Regions from separate parts of the Bacillus sp. TCT6 genome, predicted to be linked through region 1. Evidence: riboswitches for the same ligand, from Rfam matches in the RefSeq annotation. Region 1 holds a riboswitch; the other holds the start of a gene.
The links. Region 1 has a riboswitch for FMN ahead of ribD (bifunctional diaminohydroxyphosphoribosylaminopyrimidine deaminase/5-amino-6-(5-phosphoribosylamino)uracil reductase RibD). Riboswitches for the same ligand answer to the same signal wherever they lie in the genome.

Region 1 (8,279 bases):
TGATGCGTTTTGTAAACCCAACAAAAGAAATTCGTATTTCAGGAGGACGTGAAATCAATTTACGTTCTGTACAGCCAATCGGTTTATTTGCAGCGAATTCTATTTTTGTCGGGGACTACTTAACGACAGCTGGACAAGAGCCGACTGCGGACTGGGGTATGATTGCAGATTTAGGATTTGAGATTGAAGAATGTGCATTATAAGATAGATGAAAAAGCAAACTTGTAAAAGGGTTTGCTTTTTTTGTAAATAAAATGTAATAAATAGTTGTGAACGCTTGGTATTATTGGTTTTTGAGCGAAAAAAAGAATTTTTGTGGACGAATTTTCCAAGCCCTAGTTGTACATAGTAAATATGTAATTTATATTGGGTTGGAGGATTTTACATGTACAAATACATATTAGCGATTATGACTTGTTTAATTTTAATAAAAGCAATAAGTTCTGATCCAGTTAAGGCTGCTGAAAATCCTGAACAAAAAGAGATGCAACAAAGAATCGAACAACACTTTCGAACGAAAGCTGAACATTTTGGATTGAAAACGGAAGGAAAAGATTTAAAGGAAGTTAGAAAAGAAATTACTATTATAGAAGAAGCGAAAAAAAGAGAGAATGTATGGAGAACAGCACAAGCTCTTCATATAAAAACAGAAGGAAAAACGATGAATGAATTAATAAAAGATGTACAAAAAAAGGTGAAAAAATAAAAAGAGGCCGCAGCCTCTTTTTTTATGCCCATTGTTTTGATAAGTGAGCCATTTCAATTGCAGCAACAGCTGATTCATATCCTTTATTACCAGCTTTCGTACCTGCGCGTTCAATCGCTTGTTCAATTGTTTCTGTCGTTAATACGCCGAAAATAACTGGGATGTCCATTTGTAGTGATAAAGACGCAACACCTTTTGCTACTTCATTACAAACGTAATCGTAGTGAGTTGTAGCACCTCGGATTACAGTACCTAATGTAATAACAGCATCATACTTTCCGCTACTAGCCATCTTTTTAGCGATTAAAGGAATTTCAAATGCACCAGGAACCCAAGCAACATCAATATCATTTTCTTCTACACCGTGACGCTTTAATCCGTCTAAAGCACCGCCAAGTAACTTACTTGTAATAAATTCATTAAAACGTCCAACAACAACTCCAACTTTTAATCCTGTACCAACCAAATGACCTTCGAATACCATAATAAATCTCTCCTTTAATTATAAGTTTAGTAAGTGTCCTAATTTGTTTACTTTCGTTTGTAAATACGATTTATTCTCTTCTTTTGCTGGCGTTTGCAACGGTACACGCTCGACTACTTCTAAATCGTAACCTTGTAAGCCAGCAATTTTTCTTGGGTTATTCGTTAATAATCGTAAACTTTGTAAACCTAAATCTTTTAATATTTGTGCACCGATACCGTAATCACGAAGATCAGCAGGGAAGCCGAGTTTTTCATTTGCTTCTACAGTATCAAATCCTTCTTCTTGTAATTTATAAGCACGAAGCTTATTAAGAAGCCCAATGCCTCTTCCTTCTTGTCTCATATAAAGAAGAACACCTTTTCCTTCACGCTCAATTTGAGCAAGTGCTGCATGGAGTTGTGGTCCGCAATCGCAGCGATGTGAACCGAATACATCTCCTGTTAAGCATTCAGAATGAACACGCACAAGTACCGGTTCACCTATTGAAATATCACCTTTTACAAGTGCGATATGTTCTTTCGTATCTAATGAGTTAGAATAGCCAATTGCGTGGAAAGTACCGAAATCTGTAGGTAATGTAATTTCCACCTCTCTCGTCACAAGTGTTTCATGATGGCGGCGGTAAGCAATTAAATCTTCTATTGTAATCATTTTTATATCAAATTGTTTTGCGCATTCTATTAAATCAGGTACACGTGCCATCGTGCCGTCCTCATTTATAATCTCGCAAATAACTCCAGCTGGTTCGGCACCGCATAGCTTTGCTAAATCAACAGCAGCTTCTGTATGACCTGCACGACGCAGGACACCGCCTTCTTTCGCAATTAATGGAAAGATATGTCCAGGTCGATTGAAATCAGTGCCTTTTGATGCGGGATTTAACAATTCTTGTATCGTAGTTGCACGTTCGTGAGCGCTAATCCCTGTTGTTGTAGAAACATGGTCAATGCTCACTGTAAACGCAGTATGATGTGAATCTGTATTATGAGATACCATTGGTTCTAATTGTAGACGTTCTGCGTATCCTTCCGTAATCGGTACACAAACGAGACCACGACCATGTGTAATCATAAAATTAATTGTTTCCGGTGTAATGTACTCTGCTAAAGCAATAAAGTCGCCTTCATTTTCTCGGTTTTCATCATCACATACGATAACGACTTTACCTTGTTTTAAATCTTCTAGAGCTTCTTCAATACGATGAAACATTGTGCTTCCCCCTTATAGAAATCCGTTTTCTTGTAAAAAACTTTCGGTCATTGAACCTACTCGTTTTGCAGGTTTAGTAATAAAGCGTTCGATATATTTACCAATCATGTCACACTCAATATTTACGATATCTCCGGCATTTTTTTCTCCAATGACAGATTCGCTTACTGTGTGCGGGATGAGTGAAATCGTTATGGAAGCTTCGTCTATATCAAATATCGTTAAACTCGTTCCATCAACAGCAATGGACCCTTTATGCAAACAATAGTGTAGCAATTCATCAGAAATTGCTATTTTATAATAGACGGCATTGTAATGTTGTTTTTTAGTTAAAATCGTTCCGATGCCATCAATGTGTCCTGAAACGAAATGTCCACCGAATCTTCCATTTGCAGACATTGCCCGCTCTAAATTTACTTTAGAGTGGGGTTTAAGCATGCGAAGCGATGTCGACTGCATCGTTTCAGGCATTGCATCAACTGTAAATGAAGTAGTTGTAAAGTTTGTTACAGTTAAGCAAATACCGTTAACTGCGATACTATCACCTAAGTGAACATCTGATAAAATTTTCTTTGCATGAATCGTTAATTTCATCGCTTCTCCGCTTTGTTGCATGTTTGCTATCGTTCCTAATTCTTCTACAATTCCTGTAAACATTCCGTCACCTCGTTTCGGGCATTCGCAACGATTTTTATATCATCACCAATTTGTTTCATCTCTTGAATTTTCAAGGAAAGCGCATCTTGTAATTTTGAAAAACCATTTCCTCCAAATAAAGTAGGAGCATCTTTTCCACCAATTAATTTCGGGCTTATATAGGTTACAATTTCATTGAAATTGTTTGTTTTTAAGAAACTTGCATGAATTGATTGGCCACCTTCAACGAATAGAGAAAGAATTTGTTTCTCTCCAAGAAAGGAAAGAAGGTCCTCGATTTCTATATGCTTCGTTTCCATTTGGAATATAGCTATATTTTTAGAATTATAAGAAGATATCTTCTCTTTCTTTACATCCTTACCGACAATAATCCATGTCGGTGCTAAACCATCTGTTATAACATGAGAAGATGGTGGCGTTCGTAAATGGGTATCTAAAACAACGCGAATAGGATGTTTCCCACCATTTGGAATTCTTGTTGTTAAATGAGGATTATCAGCTATAACTGTATTCACTCCAACAAGAATTGCATCATGTGTATGGCGATATTGGTGAACATCAGCACGTGCTTCTTCACCTGTAATCCACTTACTTTCACCAGTTACAGTTGCTATTTTTCCATCTAAGCTCATCGCTGTTTTGATTGTTACAAAAGGGCGTTTCGTTTTCATGTAGTGAAAAAAGTAGCGATTTAATAAAACTGCTTCTGCTTCAAGAACACCGGTAGTTACTTCAATTCTAGCTTCCTCTAATCTTCTTTTTCCGTTACCAGAAACGAGCGGATTACAATCGAGAGTAGCAATTACCACACGCTTAACTCCTTTTTCGATGAGCAATTCACAACAAGGTGGTGTTTTTCCAAAGTGGCTACACGGTTCCAGTGTTACATAAACGGTAGCGTCTTTGGCGTTCTGACTAGCCATTTGAAGGGCATGAACTTCTGCGTGTTCTTCACCAGCTCGTAAATGAGCCCCCATACCAACGATGTTTCCATCTTTTACAACAACAGCACCAACCATAGGATTTGGACTTGTTTGTCCTGATGTTCCTTCTGCTAACTGCAGGGCAATCCTCATATATTCTTGATCTGTCATTTTCTTCACCTCTCCTAAAAAAATCAAAAAACCCCAAGGATTTAATATCCTTGGGGTTTGGGAGACGTGATTTCTAGAAATATAGTTTGAATACGAAAGCATAGGAAAGAAACCTAACGATAATTGATATTTCTGCATAAGGAAAAAACCTAGCAAAATATCGAATTTTTAAACGCTAGTTGTCTCTTTTTATTTCAGTATAAAAAATAAGTATAGAAAATTAAACATATATAAAGAATCAAAATGAATCTTTAAAAATATGCATACTGAAATAAAAGTGTATTCACTATATAAAAAACTAGAAACATATCCTTCTCCCATCCAGACTATACTGTCGGCCCTAGAGTTTCACTAGATCCACCGTTTTCGAGTTGAAAACGGGTCACGGACTTAGAAGTTTTCACTTCATCACCGCCGGTTGGGAATTTCACCCGACCCCGAAGGATGCTGTTTGCTCAAATTATAGCACAAAAAAAATAAAAGGCTAGTAAAAAATATTCGAATGTGAAGAATTGTGTGAAAATATATGTGGGCTGGAATGGAAATAAAAGTATTAGAAGTGTTGTAAGGAGAAGGGATATAACGGAGTTGCTAAAAAGAAAAAACATGCACAAAAAAATGTGCATGTCACATGTAAAATTATTCTGCCTCTGGTGCTCTAACAACAGACTCGAATTTACCTTTATGCGAAGCGTCGCAATAAGGCATATTTTTTGATAAACCACAACGGCATAAAGAAAATGCCGGTTTTGCTGGGAATACATTCCCTTGTGAGTCGACTAATTCCACGTCCCCTGTAACGCGAAAAGAGCCATTATCATTTACTTTAATTTGTACTTTTGCCAACGTTATCCCTCCTTCCCAAACGCTTAATTTCATCATATAATCAAGGGAAGTGCTTGACAATATAAAAAGAGCACTTTGTTTGAGAAAGAAGAGAGTGTTATAATAGTTTTCATAACTGACTAGAGTAAGGTGACGAGAGATGGATAAACAATTACATACATTACGAAACATTGCAAATGAGCGCACGTGGGCATCATTTTTGAATGATAATCATCCATATAGTTTGTTACATTGGTCCATTGCAGGTGTAGGGCAAGAGGCAAAGGATGTTTGGTTACTTCAAGATGAAGTAACATTTCAAACGACAGAATTCCCAACGTTAGATGATGCAATGCAATGGATTTCTGAAAATATGGAACAAGTTACAGACGTTTTAGCGCAATAAAAAAACAGGCTTATGCAAGCCTGTTTTTTGTTTCTTTCACATATGTGTTTAAAAATTGATCGATGGCTGCTTCGTACTCTTCTTTATTTTCGTTATAAGAGCAAGCGTGTGCACCACGTTCTGCAATATAAAGTTGTTTATTGTTTTCTTTTGCTTCATATAGTGATTTCGTCATATCAGCTAAAATATAATCATCATCTTTACTATGAATAAAGAGGACGGGATTGTTAATATTTTTTATACAATCAATTGGTGAAACTTCGCGAATCGTATAACCGTCACGCACTTTTAAAAAAGCATTTGCTAAAGGTAATAAAGGCCATTTTGGTAAATGGAATTCAACCTTTAAACGGTGCTGTAATTGTCCGTGAAAATCAGAGAAAGGACAATCTGCAATATAGAAATCAGCACCATCTTCTACAAGTCCTGCGTATTGAAGAAGTGTTGCAGCTCCCATAGATTCACCATGAATACCGAGTGTTATATTTGTTCCAAAGCGACTTTTTAGCCAGTCAACTACAGATTTTAAATCATGTTTTTCATAGTATCCATAGCTTGTTGTTTTTCCGCCAGTTTTACCATGACGACGATGATCATAAATAACGACATTATACCCTCTGTTTAAAAATAACCTTGCATATTTTACAGAGTTCATTTTATTTACAGTTACGCCGTGACAAAAAATCATAAACTTATTGGAATGACCAGCAGGAATGTAATAGCCGTGAAGATCATATCCGAATTGTGAAGGAATATGAATTTCTTCTTTATGAAGAGCATCAAAATCTTCTATACGAAAATGTTTTTTCGTTTCTCTTTCGAGTACTTCTTCCTCTGTTTTTTTCTTTAAATACATCACTTTATTTGTAAAGAAAATCCCAAGGGCTGTTATCGCACCTAGTACAGTAAACAATGCTGCAAAAAAACGTTTCATACTTTACCTCATCCTCCAAATACCGTTACATGTGATACACTTATATTGTATCACAATGATATAAAAGGGGAGAAATAGGAAATGGTGCATATACAAAAAATTACGCCAACGATGAAAGAAACAATTCGAATGTTTATGTGTGAGAACTGGGGAAGTTCATTGATGGTTTCACGTGGTAAGGGGCATCAATTAGAAGAGTTGCCAGGATTTGTTGCGTTTTCTAATGACAGAATAATCGGAATTATAACGTATGAAGTGACTGGAAATATGTGTGAAATTATATCGTTAGATAGTATTGAAGAAAGAAAAGGAATAGGGAAGAAGCTTGTGGATTGTGTATTGCAAGTTGCAGAAGAAGAACGGTGCAGGCAGGTTTGTCTTATTACAACAAATGATAATATGAATGCGTTACGATTTTACCAAAAACGTAATTTTGTAATGACTAATTTATATGTGAATGCGGTAGAGGAGGCACGAAAAATAAAGAAAGAAATTCCACGTATTGGATATGATAATATCCCAATTTTACATGAAATTCAGTTGGAGTATCGTTTAGTGAAATGATGTAACAATTTTCAGAAATATGAGTTATTAATCTTGACGGATAGTGTAATTTAGGTTACCGTAAAATTGTAATCTATTACCATATTAAGGGGTGACGATGTGGCAACTATACGTGATGTTGCAAAATTGGCAGGTGTTTCAGTCGCAACCGTTTCACGAGTTATTAATGAAAAAGGATATGTTCATGAGGACACAGTAAAACAAGTAAAGGAAGCAATTGAAGAATTACGTTATAGGCCAAACAGTGCAGCGAAGCCACTATTTAAAGAGAATTCAACGATAATTGCATTACTTGTAGATAATCTATATGACCCATCAAACATCACTTTGCTACATTGTATTGAGGAAATAGCATATAAAGAAGGATATCAAATCATTGTTTGTAATATAGAGAATAAAGATAGATACATATATATGTTGAAGGAGAATAACGTTGCAGGTGTTATTTTAACAAAATCCGTTTTTAAAAGTATAGGAGAAATTCCATTTCCGTTTGTTGTGATTGATGAGCAACAATCACATGGAAATTATTATGAAAGTGGACAGAGGGCTGTTTCTTTATTAAAAGAGAAAGGGTGTCACTTTCTTGCATATTTCGGTGAGGGAGAAGAAAGTGAAGAAATGGAAGATCATATAGCAGGTTTTTTAGATACTGTTTGGGATGAAGGAATCTCTTATCGAGAAGAATGTGTACAAGGGTATACAAATAAACAGTTTATTACATTATTGCGAAACAATCCGTATATAGATGGAATTGTAACCTCAAGTGATCAGATTGCTATTGAGTTAATTCGGTCAGCAAGATTTGTAAATATACATGTACCAGATAAATTAAAAATTGTTGGACCGAATGGGAGCATAGAGTGTGAATGGATAGGTTCATCACTACCGGCAATTGAAAGCTATGTCAAAGATAACGGAAAAGTAGCTTTTCAACAATTAAAAGGAAAAATAAAAAAGTAAAAGGTGCGTTTTATACGCACCTTTTTATAATGTAATTGCGGCAATAAAGCCAAATATAAGTAACGGTATATTGTAATGTAGAAAAGTGGGTACACATGTATCCCATATATGATGGTGCTGACCATCAGCATTTAAACCGGATGTTGGTCCGAGGGTACTATCTGATGCTGGAGATCCTGCGTCACCTAGCGCTCCGGCTGTACCAATAATTGCAATTGTAGCCATCGGACTAAATCCAAGCTGAATGCACAGAGGTACAAAAATTGTTGTTAAGATAGGGATGGTTGAAAAGGATGAACCAATTCCCATCGTAACGAGAAGTCCAATAACAAGCATAAGAAATGCAGCGAGTGGTTTGTTATTTCCGATTATATGTGCACTCGTTTGCACCAGAGATTCAACATGTCCTGTTTTTCGAAGAACAGCGCCGAATC
Region 2 (8,279 bases), 2.6 Mb from region 1:
TTTTTGATAAAGAGACACCTTTCTCTGCTAAATCTCCTCCGATAATTACTAGATCTACTTTTCCTTTTACTTGTTCAATTAACAAATTCGAAATAACTCTTCTATGAATATCAGAAATAAAAAACACATTTACTTTTTGAAAACTTTTCGGAAATTCTTTAAATACTAAAGTATGTTCCAACACCGTATTACGCGTCGCTTCTTTATACATCACAAGAAGTAATAAAATCCCAATGCCTATGAGAGTACTGAATAATATAATCCATATCATATTTTTTACTCCCCTCCTCATAAAGATAATCCTAGGCTTTTATAACAAATTGTGATCGCTTAATTCACTAGCTCTCTTGCTTTGTGGATTTATCTTTTATCGGAATTTTTAATTCTTGCCCTGCACTCACTTCATCTTCTTGCAAGTTATTATACTTTTTAATGACTTCAATCCCATTTTCATCCGAAAAATATTGCTTCGCTATACTTTCTAAAGTTTCTCCCTCTTTCACAGTATGCGTTATCGCTTTTTCAGACTGTTTCTGTGAATCAGATTTAGCTGAATCAAAGAAGATTACTTCAAACGCACTTTTCCCGGCATTATTACTATCGCCCTTCACCTGAATATATTTATCCGTATACCACAAAATACTAATTGGCAGCAGAATGAATAGAAATGTTAAAACCCGGACGAAAATGTGATTTATTTTAAACTTTTGTTTTTTCTCTTTATTTCTATGAATTTCACTACGCGGCGGTAAACTTTCTTTTTCTTCCACTCGCTCAACTTCTAATTCCTCTTCAAAATCAGGAATTCGTTTCCTCATGTTGTTCACCACCACCTTCCATTTATTTTCTTAATTGGAGTCCCATTATAAAATCAACAAGAAAGTGTGCAAAGATTGTTATAAACAAATTCCCTGTCCATTCAAATACATAACCAAAGACAAAACTAATGAAACAGACGAAACAAAACAAAAATGGCTTTGTTATATAACGAATATGTAACACTGCAAATACTAAACTCGCAATTACAATTCCAAAATGAGTCTGCACTACACCTCTAAATAAAAATTCTTCTGCAAAACCGATTACGAACGTAATAACGAGTAAATGTAGAACCGACATTCCTCGAAACATCTTATCGTTAATACCACCATCATCAAACCAAGACTCTGGAAACACTCGCATTGCAACATAATCTAATAACACAATACCAATCGCTAACAAACCACCTATAATAAGTATAGATACTGGTTCCCATTTCCATAAATTAAACACTTCTTTTACATCTTGAAATAATATATATGCTAGTAAACAGCCAATACCGATAATAATTAACTGTGTTATATATAGATTCAGCCTTATTTCCTGCGGACTCATATCTTCAACATTATGCCTTTGAATGTTCATCATTCCTCCATCTTTTCTAGGCCGAAAAGCTTTTGTAACTCTGTTTCCCAATTATAGTCGAAATCCGATTGTTGCGCTCGTCTTTTTTTATAATCTTCTTTTGTAATACCGCAATAATCGCAGCAATTATTTAACTCTTTCTCTTTCCTATAACCGAACTGTTGCAGCACATATTCACGTCTACATCCTTTAACTCGTATCCATGACTTCATATTTTCTAATTCACTATATTTATTACGCAACCTTATTTCTACTTCAGCTATTAATCGGTTCATAATTTCATCTGACAAACCCTCTAATAATAATCTTCGTTGTTGTATAATTCCAACCTGTTCGAGATGATAACGAACGAAACGCCAATATTGCTCATTAAATCTTGCTGCATTATAACAAATTTCTTCTACATCTTCTATTGGTAATTCTTTCGTTTGAAACATTCTTTCTTGTAGTAAAGAAAATAAAAATTGTATTTGCGACTTACTTGGCAATTCATCCTCAATGATTGAAAGTGGTAAATCATGATCCAACGGACTACACAATAAAATAGCTATACTCGGTTTGCCATCTCTTCCAGCTCTTCCGATTTCTTGTAAGTAAGAAGCTATATTAGTTGGATAATGAAAATGAATAATATATTGCGTATTCGCCTTATTTACCCCCATACCAAATGCACTTGTACATATTACAATCTGCAATTGATCGTTCATAAACTGCTGTTGAATTAACATACGCTCTTCATGTTCCATACCACCATGATAAAAAGCTACACCAGTAACACCTTTCCCTCTCAAGTATTCCGTTAACCTTTCTGTCCACGCTCTACTTGAACAATATACAATCCCCGGCCCTTGTAAATACATCACCTGCTCCAAAAGCGCCTCTTTCTTTTCTTCTATCGTCTCTACAAATTGCACCTCCATTGCAATATTAGGACGGTCAATAGAGTATACATGTTCCGCGGCACCCTTTAAATTTAAACTGTCTGCGATATCTTGCAGTACCCCTTTTGTCGCTGTGGCTGTCAATGCTAACACTGTAGGAGAACCAATATTTTCAATAACTACATTTAGTTTCTTATAGTCCGGTCTAAAATCATAACCCCATTGAGAAATACAATGAGCCTCATCAACAACAAATAATGAAATATGAATTTTCTTCAATTCCCTAATTAATAACTCCGACTGTAACATCTCTGGTGAAACAAAAATAAATTTATATGAAGATAATTTTTTCATCGCTTCTCTTTTTTCATTTAATGTCCGAAAACTATTAAATGCTATCACTCGGTTTTTCACAACATACTTTAATTGTGTCACTTGATCTTCCATTAAAGATAATAACGGCGATACAACAAGCACTGTTCCTTCTCGCATAAGCCCCGGAAACTGATAGCACATAGACTTTCCTCTTCCAGTCGGAAGCATTGCTATCACATCTTTTCCTTCTAATAAATCTGTAATAACTCCTTTTTGACCTGGACGAAATTCAGAATATCCAAACCACTTATATAAATATTCTTCAAGTTTCATTTACACCCTCCATCCGCGCTAATACAAGACGAACTTCAAAATAAGAGATATCTTCTCCAATCGCTTGTTTCAAAACACGTAACTTCCGCGTTTGCAATGCTTCAATTACTTTTATTACTTTGTCTATCTTTTCTTTTTCCATAAACATTTCAATAGAAAAATCTTTTTCTCGCAAAGCAATTTCAACAAAATGATCTTCTATCGTTGCAACCTTCAAATTCCGAATCGTTGCTATTTCTTCTAAAGAACGCCCTTGTCTCCAAAAATTATATGTTTTTTTCGTGGATAAACTAAATAGTTCAGCTCTCTCATTTGGATAAGATATAATTTCAGCTAATAGCGGAAATTCATTTTCTTTATCACGAACTTCTTGTATAAAGAAATGCATTGTACCCCAAAATAAAAAATACACCCTGAACATATCTTGTTTCGTAATTTCTGCTAATTGTTGCAATGTACAACCAATCCGTTCATAACCCGTTAGTCGATATGTTACAATCGTCGCTTCTATCGCATTACTTTTTTCTAAAAGATTATGTACTTCCGTCCACAGTTTTCTCGCCAATTCACTTCTCTTATATGGCCTTCCTGTTAGAAAACGTTTCACCCACATCATTATTTCTGTATCTTGTTGAATCGGGATAAACTTAGTATTATTCTGTTGTAAATTTGATATAGTTTGAATAATCAATGACAATCTTTTCCAAAATGTTTCACCTAATTCTCCATAATGTAAACCATGCAAATGCGCTGGAAAAGCATAAACTTCCTCCCATTTATGTAACTGCGTTTTACCCTTAGGTGTTAACACATATGTATTTTCATGTATTTCTTGAATAAAATCTGCTTGCAACAACTTTACAACTTCACCATCATAGTCATTTCTATTTAATGATTTATATATTCCGAACAAAAAAGAAATTCTAAACATATTTCCATCTTGTAAAGTTTGCGAAGAACGTTTGCCCTTTAGTAAATAATAAATAGATGAAACGGTTCTTTCACCATTCAATTGTTTTAAACAATGCAACAAAGTATATTGTATTTGCATGACCGCTTCCACCTTCCAATCTTAACTTCATTCTTTTCAGTACAATTACACTATCTACTGTCGCTCATTAAACTTATCATAATAAGAACTATATACTTGTATATATTCTATTGTATCAAACGAAATCATATTTACGTATTTTGAAAATCTTATGACATAATTCAAAAATAAGTTGACACTCTAATTGATAAGCATTATCATTATAATTTTATGTTGAAAAGTTTTACAAACCGTTTTACAATAAGGTTATAATTTTTATGGCAAGCTTTTCACATACATATTATCAGGAGGGAAAAAAGATGGCAAAATATACAATCGTTGATAAAGATACTTGTATTGCATGTGGTGCTTGTGGCGCTGCTGCACCAGACATTTATGACTATGATGATGAAGGTATTGCATTTGTAACATTAGACGATAACCAAGGTATCGTTGAAATTCCAGATGTATTAATTGAAGATATGATGGATGCATTCGAAGGCTGTCCAACTGACTCAATTAAAGTTGCTGACGAATCATTCGACGGAGACGCTTTAAAATTTGAATAGTCTTTTATTAACTTCAAAAAATGCCCCTCATATTGATGAGGGGCATTTTTTGTATCTAAATTTTATTTTCCTTAATAAAAAACCATTAGTAGTTCCACACTACTAATGGTTTATATATATTATGCATTTTTCATTTTTGCAAACACCCATACTTTCAGGCGTGAGAATAATGCCACAAATACAATTGTTACAACAATTCCTTTAATTAAATTAAATGGTAAGATTGCCGTTACAACCGTTGTTCTTATAGCTTCGCTAGACATAGCTGGTGAATTTAAAAACCAAGTGTACGCCGGGAATATGATGATGTAGTTTAATACACTCATAATAAGTGCCATTGTAATTGTCCCTAGCATTAACCCTGTCGTTAAACTCTTCACAGTACGATACTTTCTAAATAAGAAAGCTGCTGGTCCAATAAATAAACATCCTGCAATAAAGTTTGCAATTTCTCCAACTGGTACTCCCGTTAAACTTCCTTGAATCCCGTAATGTAAAATGTTCTTTATTGCCTCTACAATCACTCCAGCTACTGGTCCAAAGATAATTGCTGCAATTAGAGCTGGTACATCACTAAAATCAATTTTCAAAAATGGCGGAAGCCCTGGGAAAGGGAAATCTAACATCATTAGTAAATATGCAATACTACTTAGCATCGCTACACTCACCATCTGCACCACACTGTTTTTTTGTTTCATCTTTCTCTCTCCTTTTCCATCGATCTTCTCATGGAAAGTGGAAAGGTTCTGCTATGCCTATTTTTTCATAGAACGAAAAAACCCTTTGTGTTTTACACAAAGGGAGAATTTAAGGCACATCAAACAGACGTTCAAATCCATATCTTTTTTGAACGCTTGAACCTCCATCTTCTCCCATCCAGACTGTACTGTCGGCTTTGGAATCACACCAAATCCTGCCTTAACGGCTCGCGGGCTTAGAACAAAATCATAAATAGTTCATCACCGCCGGTCGGGATTTTCACCCTGCCCCGAAGATAGACCGATATTCTATTTTCCCCTTCATTATACAACAACCTCATAACATTGTGAACAAAAAAATTGTAACTTATTTAAAATTAGTTATTTATTTTTCGTAACAATAAATAAATTGCGAGATATTTTACAATACAATCCATATTTTTTATCATTCGGCATTTCTCTTTTGAATTACCTAGTCATATATAATTAAAAGTGATAAGATATTGAATTGTTAAGATAAGAACATTTTCTGAGTTATGGAGGAAATGTCATGAAAAAAGAAAAGAGACATTCTATTCGAGAAGCAATGAAAAAAAACTTAAGAAAAGAATACTTTTACTTAAAAAAAGAATTACTTTTCTACTGCCCAATTGATTTAGGCACATTCTCAAACGAGACATACTATGCTACTTTCGATGAAGATGGCATCAGTATTTATCAGTATGATAAAAAAACAGAAAGTAAATTAAAATTGTGTGAGCGTCATCCGTGGAAAAGTTGGAGTAAAGTGAAGATTGATCACTATTTGACAACTTCTCAATTTATTTTTCAGGGTGAGCGAAATTGGATCTTATCCCTTTTTCAAAAAGGAAAAGAAGCTCAAAGAATTATTGAAGAGCATACATCTTTACAAACAGAAGTTGTTTCCCGCTCTTTCTTAAAAAAACTTCCTGGTTTTCGTTCTAATACACCACTGAATAAATACATCGGTAGCATTTGTTACACTGCACTTATTGCATTTTTATTAAAATGGATGATTCCATTTCAAGCACCACAAATCGCCCTGTATTCTATTTCGATTGGTTGTATGCTTCTTGGCCTACTTTGTTTGACAATCGGTTTAATTGAACCGACTATCGTACTGTTTCGAACAAAAGAGAAAACAAGAACAAAAGTTTTTTACTTATATAGCTATTTAGCTATTTCTGGATTTATATGTGTCTTTATTTTTTGGTAAAAGAAGCCGTCCCAAAATAAATTTTGGGACGGTTTTCTTTTAGATATAAATACTCTAATTCACTCAATACTTCTAGCAGAAGCGCCCATATAATTTCATTTACATCGAACCTTATTTAAGAATATTCAAAGTTTAATTTTTGAGACGTTGCCTTTACTTAACATATAATTGTTGATTAGGATAAATTAGCTCTTGCTGCAATCCATTTTTTTCTTTAATTTCCTTAAGTGTCATACTAAATTTCCGTGCAATACTAACTAAAGTATCCCCTTTTTGTACGACATATAATGATGAAGAAACAACTTCATTTCTTTGTTCACTTAAAACAAGCAATGGGTTCATCGCATTCTTTTTCGCCATCGTCCATCTTCCTTGATGAAGTTCTAGATGTAAGTGTGCACCTCGCGATTCTCCCGTGTTCCCTACTTCTCCAATTTTTTCACCTTTTGAAATATAATCTCCTTGACCCACATATCTCTTATTTAAATGTGCATATACAGCCTCATATTCTCCGTGTTTAATAAATACAACATTTCCATAACTACTTGAATAATAAGACTTCGTTACCTTACCATCTTGGATAGCTGCCACAGGCGTTCCAATCGGTGCAGCTACATCAATACCATAGTGTTTTCCATGCCTTGTCCCAAAATAATCACTTATCTGACCTTCAACAGGCCATGTCCATCGATTTTCTTCTGCATAAACATGTAATTGAGATACAAACAGTATACTCAATAACATGACTCCGCATTTTAAAACTTTCATATACATCCTCCGTTTTCTAATTACCACCATACCTTCTCTATTTTGGTATATTACAGAAAAAAGTATACAAAAAAAGAAAGTGAATTACTCCACTTCCTTCTCTTTCTTATCACGAAAAACTAATGCACTACGGTTATACTCCACATCTTTCACTTGTAATCGGGCATTTATTACTCTAGCTACTGCAAATAAATAGTCAGATAATCTATTTACATACTTTAGAACAACTTCATTTATTTCTCCTTCTTTTTGTAAGGACACGATACATCGTTCTGCTCGCCTTACAACTGTACGTGCAATATGAATAGCAGCTGCCGACTCGCTTCCACCTGGTAAAATAAAGCGCTCTAGCGGCGGTGCTTCTTCTATATACAAATCAATCTTTCTTTCTAAGCTTTCAACCATCTCAATTGTCACCTTATAAGGAATTTTTTGTTCCACTATTGCCAAGTCTCCTCCGCAATCAAATAGCTCATGTTGAATATTTTCGAGCTCATTGTAAATATCTCTATAAGTCCTGCCTTGAAGCTTAGTCATTGCATATCCGATATGAGAATTCGCCTCGTCTATTGTTCCATACGCTTCCACACGGATATCATCTTTATCAACCCTACCGCCTATTACACTTGTCGTTCCTTTATCTCCTGTTTTTGTATATAATTTCATTTCTTCACAGCACCTCTCTTGTTATTCTTTATTCGAGCAACATAGAAAAAAGTTCTACCATTCTTTATTTAATTGAGTTTACAAAAAAATAAAAAACAGCAGAACTTTATTCATTATCAACTTTAAAAACAAATATCTAAATTATACGATTCGGTAAATATACAGAGAATGTAGTTCCTTCTCCAACAACACTTGAAACAGAAATTTTACCATCATGACCTTGAACAATATTTTTCGCAATCGCAAGCCCGAGTCCTGTTCCACCCTTTTTCCCACGTGTTCTTGCTTTATCAGCTTTATAGAAACGATCAAATAAAAATGGAATATCCTCTTCTGGAATGCCTGCACCCGAATCTTGTACTTCAAAAATGAGGCCAT

Region 2: it holds a riboswitch for FMN, as region 1 does, so the genes downstream of both, AC0ONG_RS06095 (ECF transporter S component) here and ribD (bifunctional diaminohydroxyphosphoribosylaminopyrimidine deaminase/5-amino-6-(5-phosphoribosylamino)uracil reductase RibD) in region 1, are expected to answer to the same signal.

Annotation. Positions count from the first base shown of each region.
Region 1 is NZ_JBVYHX010000001.1:3,792,684-3,800,962, reverse strand. Features, by position in the region: gene bioB (biotin synthase) at 1-203, shown strand, start outside; gene AC0ONG_RS19290 (hypothetical protein) at 386-706, shown strand; gene ribH (6,7-dimethyl-8-ribityllumazine synthase) at 729-1,190, opposite strand; gene ribBA (bifunctional 3,4-dihydroxy-2-butanone 4-phosphate synthase/GTP cyclohydrolase II) at 1,209-2,402, opposite strand; gene ribE (riboflavin synthase) at 2,415-3,059, opposite strand; gene ribD (bifunctional diaminohydroxyphosphoribosylaminopyrimidine deaminase/5-amino-6-(5-phosphoribosylamino)uracil reductase RibD) at 3,041-4,153, opposite strand; FMN riboswitch at 4,459-4,602, opposite strand; gene AC0ONG_RS19265 (CDGSH iron-sulfur domain-containing protein) at 4,793-4,999, opposite strand; gene AC0ONG_RS19260 (DUF2552 family protein) at 5,139-5,384, shown strand; gene AC0ONG_RS19255 (alpha/beta hydrolase) at 5,395-6,318, opposite strand; gene AC0ONG_RS19250 (GNAT family N-acetyltransferase) at 6,400-6,882, shown strand; gene AC0ONG_RS19245 (LacI family DNA-binding transcriptional regulator) at 6,982-7,845, shown strand; gene AC0ONG_RS19240 (Na+/H+ antiporter family protein) at 7,870-8,279, opposite strand, start outside.
Region 2 is NZ_JBVYHX010000001.1:1,195,490-1,203,768, reverse strand. Features, by position in the region: gene AC0ONG_RS06125 (metallophosphoesterase) at 1-271, opposite strand, end outside; gene AC0ONG_RS06120 (LysM peptidoglycan-binding domain-containing protein) at 339-818, opposite strand; gene AC0ONG_RS06115 (CPBP family intramembrane glutamic endopeptidase) at 841-1,404, opposite strand; gene recQ (ATP-dependent DNA helicase RecQ) at 1,404-2,933, opposite strand; gene AC0ONG_RS06105 (YpbB family protein) at 2,923-3,984, opposite strand; gene AC0ONG_RS06100 (ferredoxin) at 4,284-4,532, shown strand; gene AC0ONG_RS06095 (ECF transporter S component) at 4,652-5,230, opposite strand; FMN riboswitch at 5,393-5,532, opposite strand; gene AC0ONG_RS06090 (hypothetical protein) at 5,781-6,467, shown strand; gene AC0ONG_RS06085 (peptidoglycan DD-metalloendopeptidase family protein) at 6,621-7,235, opposite strand; gene AC0ONG_RS06080 (cob(I)yrinic acid a,c-diamide adenosyltransferase) at 7,320-7,901, opposite strand; gene resE (sensor histidine kinase ResE) at 8,038-8,279, opposite strand, start outside.